One region of the Variovorax sp. dw_954 genome, then DNA from elsewhere that is predicted to be linked to it. Evidence: predicted binding sites of a transcription regulator. Region 1 holds the regulator's gene; each other region holds the start of a gene.

The links. Region 1 encodes LexA, which represses DNA repair genes until DNA is damaged. Its sites were predicted from a motif close to ACTGTATNNNNATACAGT; they were not measured.
Region 2: the regulator LexA is predicted to act here: its motif matches at 2,139-2,156, upstream of HB681_RS15375 (PA0069 family radical SAM protein).
Region 3: the regulator LexA is predicted to act here: its motif matches at 1,720-1,737, upstream of imuA (translesion DNA synthesis-associated protein ImuA).

What each region holds. Positions count from the first base shown of each region.
Region 1 covers NZ_JAAVVD010000048.1:3,408-6,676, forward strand. The annotation lists gene HB681_RS36635 (D-2-hydroxyacid dehydrogenase family protein) at 1-609, opposite strand, end outside; gene HB681_RS36640 (hypothetical protein) at 676-990, opposite strand; gene lexA (transcriptional repressor LexA) at 1,102-1,788, opposite strand; gene HB681_RS36650 (asparaginase) at 1,863-2,855, shown strand; gene adk (adenylate kinase) at 2,908-3,269, opposite strand, start outside.
Region 2 covers NZ_JAAVVD010000008.1:230,123-233,391, reverse strand. The annotation lists gene HB681_RS15385 (dialkylrecorsinol condensing enzyme) at 1-212, opposite strand, end outside; gene HB681_RS15380 (isoprenylcysteine carboxylmethyltransferase family protein) at 332-892, shown strand; gene HB681_RS15375 (PA0069 family radical SAM protein) at 1,041-2,129, opposite strand; gene HB681_RS15370 (hypothetical protein) at 2,513-3,130, shown strand; gene HB681_RS15365 (glutathione S-transferase) at 3,149-3,269, opposite strand, start outside.
Region 3 covers NZ_JAAVVD010000002.1:534,787-538,055, forward strand. The annotation lists gene HB681_RS05620 (AraC family transcriptional regulator) at 1-516, opposite strand, end outside; gene HB681_RS05625 (outer envelope protein) at 662-1,489, opposite strand; gene imuA (translesion DNA synthesis-associated protein ImuA) at 1,751-2,536, shown strand; gene HB681_RS05635 (DNA polymerase Y family protein) at 2,505-3,269, shown strand, end outside.

The sequences.
Region 1 (3,269 bases):
GCGGCTCGGCGCGATCTGCAGTCCGTCGGATCGCGCCTTGGCGCAACTCGCTTCACGTCCCCAGATGACGACCTGCATGCCGAAGGCCTGTCCATAGCGCGCCACCAGTTGCCCGATGCGGCCGTAGCCCCAGATACCGAGCGTCTTGCCCTTGAGCACCGATCCCAGGCCGAAGTTCGGCGGCATCGAGGCCGACTTGAGGCCGGACTGCTGCCATGCGCCGTGCTTGAGGTTGCTGATGTACTGCGGCAGCCGGCGCATCGCGGACATGATCAGGGCCCAGGTCAACTCGGCTGGAGCAAGCGGCGAACCGCTGCCCTCGGCCACCGCGACGCCCAATTCGCTGCAGGCGTTCACGTCGATGTGGCTGCCCACACGGCCGGTTTGCGAAATGAGCTTGAGCTTGGGCAGCTTCTCGACCAGTTGCCGGGAGATCTGGGTGCGCTCGCGAATCAGGACGATCACGTCAGCGTCTCTCAATCGCACCGACAGTTGGCCGATCCCCTTGACGGTGTTGGTATAGACCTTGGCGGCATAGGCGTCGAGCTTGCTCGCGCAGCGCAATTTGCGCACCGCATCCTGGTAGTCGTCGAGGATCACGATATTCATGGCACGTTATTGTGCCTTGCACCCTCGAAGGCCGTGCGCTGCGTGTGTCGCGCCCGCAAGGATGGCTCAATGCATCAGGCGCCTGGCATCGTCCGCGGCTTCCAGCGCGGCGAGCCGGTCGAGCTCGGCGCAGACATCGGCCATGCGGCCCGAGATGACGACGCGGCCCGCACCGGTGGTCGTGCGCTGTGCATCCAGTATGCGCACCACGCGCAAGGGCCTGGCGCCAGGCGTCGGCTTGCTCGCGGATGCGCGGGCCGTGCATCCGGGGCGCACCGCCACGTAGCGCAGCCCGCTCCGGCGACGCGCGGGCATCCATCGGCTGGCCAGCGATTGCAGGGGCGTGAAGATTTCAGCCAAGGTCAGAAAAGCGATTCCCATGTGAACTCCAGATTGGTCAGAGGTTGAACACAGGCAGGATTTCTTCAGGTCGACCGCAACAGGGTGATGGCCTCTTCGCCATACGCCCGCCACCTGTTGCGTCGGTAATGGCTACATCAGCATCGTGTTCCGGATCAGGCCGACGGCCAGGCCTTCGATTTCAAAGGGCTCGCCCGGCTGCACGATGATGGTGGGGTAGTCGGGGTTTTCGGCATGCAGCTCGATCACCTGCTTGTTGCGCCGCAGCCGCTTGACGGTGACTTCATCGCCGAGGCGGGCGACGACGATCTGGCCGTTGCGCACTTCCTTGGTGGACTGGACTGCGAGCAGGTCGCCATCCATGATGCCCGCGTCGCGCATGGACATGCCGCGCACCTTGAGCAGATAGTCGGGCTGGCGTTGGAACAGCGTGTTTTCGACGTAGTAGGTCTGATCGATGTGTTCCTGCGCGAGGATCGGCGAGCCTGCCGCGACTCGGCCGACCAAGGGGAGCGCCAATTGGGCCATGCCGGGCAGGCCCAGCGAATACTGGCTGGAGCGTGTTTCGTTGATGGCGCGCAAGACCTCGCCCTTCAGGCGGATGCCGCGCGAGGTGCCGCTGACCAGTTCGATGACGCCCTTGCGCGCCAGCGCCTGCAAATGTTCTTCGGCCGCGTTGGCGGACTTGAAGCCCAATTCAGCCGCGATTTCTGCTCGTGTGGGCGGCGCGCCGGTCCGGGCAATAGCGCTCTGGATCAAGTCCAGGATCTGCTGCTGGCGGGCGGTAAGCTTGACGGCAAAGTTCGACAGGTTGAGCATGCGCTTGACTCCTTGCGGCACTGGTTGAATATCCAGTACCTGTATTTTTAACCAGTTTCTGAAAGATGGCAAGCATGGTCGCGAGCAAGGCAGTGAAGGAGTCCAGGCGCGTGGTGGTCCTCGGCACGGGAGGCACCATTGCCGGCCGGTCCACGCAGCCCGGCGACAACATCGGCTACACGGCGGCGGAGGTCGGCGTGTCGGAGTTGCTGGGTGGCATCGAGGTGGCTGGCGTCACGTTGCAGTCGGAGCAGGTGGCACAGGTGGACAGCAAGGACATGGACTTCGCGATCTGGCAGCGCCTGGCCGCGCGTTGCGCGCATTGGCTGGTGCAGCCAGATGTCGTCGGTCTCGTGATCACGCATGGGACCGATACGCTGGAAGAGACGGCCTTCTTCCTGCATTCGACGCTGCGGTCGCAGAAGCCTGTGGTGTTGACATGTGCGATGCGGCCGGCGACGTCGCTGTCGCCTGACGGGCCGCAGAACGTGCGGGATGCGGTAGTCGTTGCGGCTACGGCAAATGCGAGCGGTGTGCTCGCGGTCTGCGCGGGAGTGATCCATGGGGCGCTCGATGTGCAGAAGGTCCACACCTATCGGCTCGATGCCTTCTCTTCCGGCGACGCCGGACCGATCGGCTATGTCGAGGAGGGTGCGGTTCGTTCCGTGCGGAGCTGGCCCTCGACGAGCACACAGTGGTCGCCGGCGGAGATCGACGCAGTTTCAGGCGCCAGTGCTGCGCCTCGCGTGGAAATCATGCTGAGCCATGCCGGCGCGAGCGGCGCGATCGTCGATTCGCTGGTCCGGGAGCATGCAGTTGGAGGCACGGACGCCGTCCAGGGGTTGGTGCTGGCCGCCACCGGCAACGGCACGCTGCATCACGCGTTGGAGGCGGCTGCGCTCAGGGCGCAGGCAGCGGGCATCGCGGTACTGCGCGCCACGCGTTGCTCCAATGGCCGCATCCTGCCCAAACCCGGGGATGCGTTGCGCGATGCCGGCGGGCTGAGTCCGGTCAAGGCGCGCATTGCACTCATGCTTGAATTGCTGACTCGCCAGCCGTCGCGCTGACGCAGCGCGTCGAATCAGGGGCCCGCGTCCGGGCCCCGCTTCTCGCTCTCGCTTAGTTGCTCAACGCCGCGAAGGCCCGTTGCGTGATGTCGTCCACGCTGCCGACGCCGGCGATGGCGCGGTACTTCGGCGCGGCCTCAGGCTCGGTCTTGGCCCAGGTGGCGTAGTAGTTCACCAGCGGGCGGGTTTGCTGGCTGTAGACGTCGAGCCGATGGCGCACGGTCTCTTCGTTGTCGTCGGGGCGCTGGATCAGCGGCTCGCCGGTCACGTCGTCGATGCCTTCGACCTTGGGCGGATTGAACTTGACGTGGTAGGTGCGGCCCGATGCCGAGTGCGAACGACGTCCGCTCATGCGTTCGATGATGTCCTCGAAGGGCACTTCGATTTCCAGCACGTAGTCGAGCTTGACGCCTT
Region 2 (3,269 bases), on a different contig from region 1:
TCTGGGAAGGCGTCGAAGAAGCGGAGGAAAGGCCACGGGAACGGCAGCGGCTGCAAGGGCTTCAACGTCTCGACATGCACCTGGATGCCGGGATCGCTCTGCAGTGGCATGAGGATCTGGTCCGCAACGGCGTCGAGTTGTCCCGTCTGGGAATAGCGAATGGCGAGCACGCGCTTGGGAGGCGCGGTCGCGCTCAGCGGAAGTGAGGTCACAGGGGCAACAGGCGGGGAAGACGTGCGAGTGTAGGGGAATATGACAGTGTGAAATCTCTGTGACGTACGCAAGACGTGGGCCGGCAGCCTCGCCTGGCGCGGCGTGTAGATTCGGCGCCATGCTCCACCCTCTCGTTCTCGTCGCCGCCTTTCTCGCCGGGTCTGCCGCGCTGCTGCACGTCTCGCGCGGCGCATTGCGGCGCCCCGGCTCGCACGGCTTCTATCGCTTCTTCGCGTGGGAATGCATCCTGCTGCTGGTCCTGTTGAACCTCCCGGTCTGGGGCGACGACCCCTTGGCGCCGCATCAATTGCTGTCCTGGCTGCTGCTGGTCGCCTCCGCATGGCTGCCGCTGCATGCCGTGCGCCTGCTCAAGCGGGTGGGGCGACCGACAGAGGACCGCCAGGACGACGCCCTGCTCGGCTTCGAGAAGACCAGCGCCCTGGTGACGAGCGGCGCCTTCCGCTACATCCGCCATCCGATGTACGCGGCGCTGATCTTCCTGGCCTGGGGCGCCTTCCTGAAGCAGTTTTCATGGGTCGGCCTGGCGCTGGTGCTGGCCGCCACGGTGCTGCTGTTCATCACCGCCTTGCGGGACGAGAAGGAGTGCCTGCAGCACTTCGGCGAGGCCTATCGGGCGTATATGCGCGGAACGCGACGCTTCATTCCATTCGTGCTGTGAACTGAATGCGAAGACCGAACGCAGAAGTCGCAAAGGTTTCGCAGAAGTCGCAAAAGAAATTCCAAAGATTTCCTTTGCTTGAATTCCTTCTGCGACTTCTGCGAGTTTTTGTATTCCTTCTGCGTTCGGCTGTCCGAATTCCAATGCGTCAGAACAAGCTCCGCTGCCCCACCGCTCCCGGCGGCCGGAAGGCCTCGAGGTCCATGGGAATGCGCTCGCGGTTGAAGCCGATGCGCTGCGTCGCCTTCTCGAAGCGCTGCCGGATGAGTTCGGCCCAGAGGCCGCTGCCCTTCATGCGCGTTGCGAAGTCGGCGTCGTAGTCCTTGCCGCCGCGCATGTCCCGGATGCGCGCCATGATGCGGCCCGCGCGCTGCGGGTAGTGCAGTTCGAGCCACTGCTTGAACAGCGGCGCCACCTCCCAGGGCAGCCGGATCACGTTGTAGAAGGCGCGCCGCGCGCCGGCCTCCCAGGCGGCTTCGAGCACCTTCTCCATGTCTTCGTTGACGAACGGAATCTGCGGCGAGACGCTCACGCCGACCGGCACGCCCGCGTCCACCAGCGTGCGGATCGTGCGCAGGCGCCGGTGCGGCGCGGCGGCGCGCGGTTCCAGCTTGCGCGCGAGTTCGCCGTCGAGCGTGGTCACGGTGATGTAGACGGCGGCGAGACGGTCCGCCGCCATCGGCGCGATCAGGTCCAGGTCGTGCTCGACGGCGCTCGACTTGGTCACGATGGCGAAGGGGTGATGCGTCTCGTGCAATACCTCGATGACGGAACGCGTCAGGCGGAGTTCGCGCTCGATCGGCTGGTAGCAATCGGTGGCGGTGCCGATCGCGATCTGGCTGGGCCGGTAGTTCTTCCGCCCGAGTTCGGCGCGCAGCACTTGCGCGATGTTGCGCTTGGCAATGAGCTTGGTCTCGAAGTCCAGCCCCGGCGACAGGTTGAGGTAGCTGTGGGTCGGCCGCGCGAAGCAGTAGATGCAGCCATGCTCGCAGCCCCGGTACGGGTTGAGCGAGCGGTCGAAGGGAACGTCCGGCGAATCGTTTTCGCCGAGCACCGATTTCGCATCCTCGAAGCGGACCTCGGTTTGCGGCGCCGATCTTTGCTCGGCGGCATCGTCCTCCAGCGTGCCCCAGCCGTCGTCGTAAGCGTCGCGCGCGTCCTTCTCGAAGCGATGCGGGATGCGCGTCGCCGCGCCGCGGCCCTTGAGGGCATGGACGGGAATGAAGGTATCGGTCATGACGAAAATACTGGATGTATTCACAGTATGTCGCTATCCGGTGTCGGACGCCAGCGACACATCCATTCCCTTTACAAACACGAACTAGGGTTTACCCTTAAACTGTCAACATTCGTCAACTCTTCTGAGAGGTTCCCCATGTCGATTGCTATTGCTTGTCTCGTGAGCGTGGGCGTTGTCGTCGCTTCCTACTTCGTCACCGTCGGCAAGGCCTCCGAGTAGAACTTATTGCCCGCTCCCGACGCGTGCCCTGTCGGAGTGGGGTCCTATGTGCTAATTGCGCCTGCCCCGGGCGCGACGTAACATCACGATACATAAAATCAGGGTGCGGATCGATGTCCCGGCAGGTTGCCGGCACGCGTCCTTGCCCGCAGGGGGAAGTGATGAGGTCTGCATACAGCGTGCTGGGCGTCCATGGGAACGCCAAGTCCGGCGAGATTGATCGCGCGTTCAATAAAACCCTGGCAACGTTCACGCGTGAACGCCTCCGTGTGGATGCCGGCGCCGACGCCAGGTTGGCGGACGTGAGGGAAGCCTACAAGGTGCTGCGCAACCCCGACATGCGCGCCGCGCATGACCGCAAGCTGGCGCAGGCGGTCTCTTCGGAGCCTGTCGTTTCATCCTGGGTGGAAATCCACTATCCCGAAGGCAAGGGGCCGTCGCAGTGGGGGCGCGTGACGATGCTCTTCGGCCTGTTGCTGGCCGTCCTTGGCGGCGGCGCCTGGTACCTCGAGCAGCAGCGCGACCGCGCCGCCGCCGAGGCGGCCGTGGCCAGGGCCGAGCAAGTCGCGCAGCAGCAGGCGACTGCGGAAGCCCGGCACCAGCAAATGATCCAGGCGCATCTGGTCGAGAAGTCGCGCCGTGACGCCGAAGCAAGGGAACTCGAGCGTCGCAGGCAACGCGAACGCGTACCGGCCAAGGCGCAGCGCACCGAGGCGCCGTATCTGCAATTCCAGAAGGTTGCGGCGGACGGCGACGGGAACAGCACCTTCTCCCGCTAGGGCTGCGCTGAACAGACCCTAGAACTCCGCTTCCAACTCGTCGATCGCCTCCGGCTCCTGCTTCGCCGCGGCGATCCACTCCTTCATCTCGGGCAGTTCCATCATGTGCTTGACGTAGCCCGCGCAGGCGGGCGGCAGC
Region 3 (3,269 bases), on a different contig from region 1:
GGCCAGTTGATGCTGCCAGCTGCGGCCCGCGTCGTTGTCGAGCTGCAGTTCCGGGTCGAATTCGATGGGCCGGGACAGGTCGTCGTCGAGGAGGCCGCGGCAGGTGTTTTCCACACGCTCGCGCGGAATCTTCACGAGCAGCTGGCGGCAGCCTTCATGCCAGTCGAGTTCCAGGCCAAGGTTGGGCGAGATCACCGCGCCGGTGCTGGGCGAAGCGGCCACGGGCCTGCCGTCCACCCGGATCTCCGCCGAGCCCGCGAGCGGCACCTGGAACAGCACGAAGCCGTCGAGTTGCCCCGGCTCGATGCGCACCGCCGCACCATACTGGAGGACGAAGAATGAGAGCGAGCCGACATGCGCGCCATACAGCGCCGCATCGACCTTGCCTTTGCCCCAGAACAGGTCGTGCGCCTTGAAGGCGCCGGTGGTCTGCAGCTTGACCACGTCGGGGTCGGTGGAGACGAACATCGGCGACTGGCAAATCGGCTGCATTTCCGAACTGAACCACGCTTCCATGAAGTGCCCTTCGCACTGGGTGCCGCCGCAGCGGGATTGAACCGATTTTCGCGACGGATTTTAGGAGGCGGGTCGCACTCTTCCATCAGGGTCGCAACCGATGCGGCATGCGGAAATGCGGCCGCCGCGCATCGGCCGACCAGCGTCAGAAGTGGTATTCGGCGCGGATCTGCGGCGTCTTCGCGAGCGAGCCCGGGACGCTGCTGGGGTTGCCGAACTTGTTGCGCCAGTACTGGTATTCCAGGCCCACCCGGAACTTGTTCTTGCCCCAGTTGAGCGGCACGCCCGCGTCGTACCAGAGTATGCCGTCGAAGTTGGTTTCGGTGGCGGTGTTCACGCCGAACTCGTCCTTGCCCTTGGGTGCGATCCAGTTCAGGTAGCCCTCGAACGACAGGTTGGTGTCGCCCAGGGGGATTGCCCAGGCCAGGCTCAGTGCCGGGTGCGTCTTGTAGTAATAGCGCTTGTCGATGCTGTTGGGTTCGTTGCTTTCCCACAGGGCCAGCACGCTGACGTTGAGGAAGCCTGGCACGTCCATCATGAAGGTCGGGCCGAGGACGAGCATCTGCTTGCGCGAGGCGTAGCCGGGATCGTTCTTGTGGTTCCAGTCGAGGCCGCTGGTGATGCCCAGTCCGCGCACCGGTCCCAGGGCAAGGCTGTTGCCGGTGATCTTGCCGAGATCGAGCGTGTTGCGATAGACGATGTACGTTTCCGTCGCGTCGCTGTCCTTGCTGTCGGACTTGAGCACGTCGATGTTCAGGTAGTTGGTGCCGTACTTGAAGCCATCCGCGTGGGTGAAGTTGACGACGTTCTTCGCGATGTCCTGCTTGTTGAAGGGCTCGCGGAACTGGGTGCCGTAGCGGTAGCCGACGGAGGTGTCGCTCCAGTCGAGGAAGTCGGCGTGGGCGAAGGAACTGGCGAAGGCGAGGGCGGCGATTGCAACGCCAGCGAACCCATTCGCTGCTTTGGATTTCATGGGGAACACGGTCGGGAAAGGTTGGGAAAGGAGATGAAACAAAACGTGCAGGAAGTGTGCCAGAACTGACTCGCCGGTCATTAGGGTGCTGCTGGAGGTCAGTTTATGCAGTTGCCTGACGACCTTCCATTGGCTCTCCGGCCCATTGACAGCCTTTCAGGATCGAGACGTACCTGTGCGGGACAAGCGCTAGGCCCCGCTTGAAAAAGAAAAAACCATGGCATCAAAATACTGTATAAAAATACAGTCATCGATTCCATCATGGGCCTTCTTTCCCTCGACTCTTTCCTCGCTTCCGGGCGCCACAACGTGTGGCGCGGCGACGAGCTGGGCGGTGCCGACGCGCAGGTCGTCGCCACCGGCCATGCCGCGCTGGATGCCGAACTGCCCGGCGGCGGCTGGCCCGTCGGCGCCATGACGGAGGTGCTGCAATCCACGCCCGAGGCGCATGTCTGGCAGTTGCTGTTGCCGGCCCTGGCGCAGGCGGTGCAGGACCGGGGCGGGCCGGTGGTGATGGTCGGTGCGCCGCACGAGCCTTTTGGTCCGGCGCTGGCGGCGGGAGGGTTGCCGGTGGAGGCCTTGATGTGGATTCGGGGCCAGGCGTCCGGCGCCTGCCTCTGGGCCTGCGAGCAGGCACTGCGCTGCGCCGACGTGGCCGCCGTTCTCGCCTGGCTGCCGCAGGCGCGCGTGGGCGAACTGCGTCGATTGCAACTCGCGGCGGCGCAGCACGAGGCGCTGTTGTTCGTGTTCCGGCCCGAATCGGTCGCGCAAACGGCTTCCCCGGCGCGGCTGCGCTTGCAGGTGGTGCGTGACGAGGCCCATATGCAGGTCCACCTGCTCAAGCGCCGCGGCCCGCCGCTGGCCATGCCGCTCACGCTGCCCGCGCGCAACGGTCGCATGAGCGCGCTGCTGGCCGCCAGCCAGATGCGTCGCAAGGCGCGCCTGCACCCGCAAGGCGCGCCCCTCGAGCTGGGCCCTGTCGTGGTCCGGATCGACACATGGAAAGGAGCACAAGGTGCATTGGGTCGCGCTCCGGTGGCAGCCTGAACCCGAACTCCCGCGCGAGGCACTCGGCTGGTGGGCGCTGCAGTTCACGCCGCGGGTGGCCTGGCTCGACGAGGGCTTGCTCCTCGATGTCTCGGCTTGCGAACGCTTGTGGGGTGGCCGGCTTTCGTTGATGCGCCAGATTTCCGCTGCAAACCCGTCAGAGGGGCGCGTGCAGCGGGCGCAAGGCGCGACCAGCCTGATCGCGCTGGCCCGCCTGCGCCTGTTCGCCCGCGGCCAGAAGCCACCCGCCGATGTGCCGGCGGCCTTGCCGCTGGACACCCTCACGGCGGCCCTGCCGCACCTCGACGTGCTGGCCCGCCTCGGCTGCCAGACCTGGGGCGATGTCGCGGCGCTGCCGCGTGGCGGGCTGGCGCGGCGCTTCGATACGGCCTTGAGGGAAACGCTGGATGTCGCCTGGGGCCTGCGCCCCGACCAGTACACCTGGCTCACGCTGCCCGACGTGTTCGAGCAAAAACTGGAGTTGCCCGCGCTCGCCGAAACCGCGCCCGAGCTCATGTGGTCGGCCAACCGCCTGTTGTCCGCACTGCAGGTCTGGCTGCGCGCACGCCAGCGCGGCGCGGTGGCGCTGGAACTGCAATGGACGCTCGACCTCAAGCGCTTCAACGGCGTCAACCTGCCGCCGCACCAAAGCGTCACCGTACGCACGGCCCAGCCCACGCAGGACATGGCGCACCTGCGCCGCCTGATGAGCGAGAAACTGGCGCTCACCCAA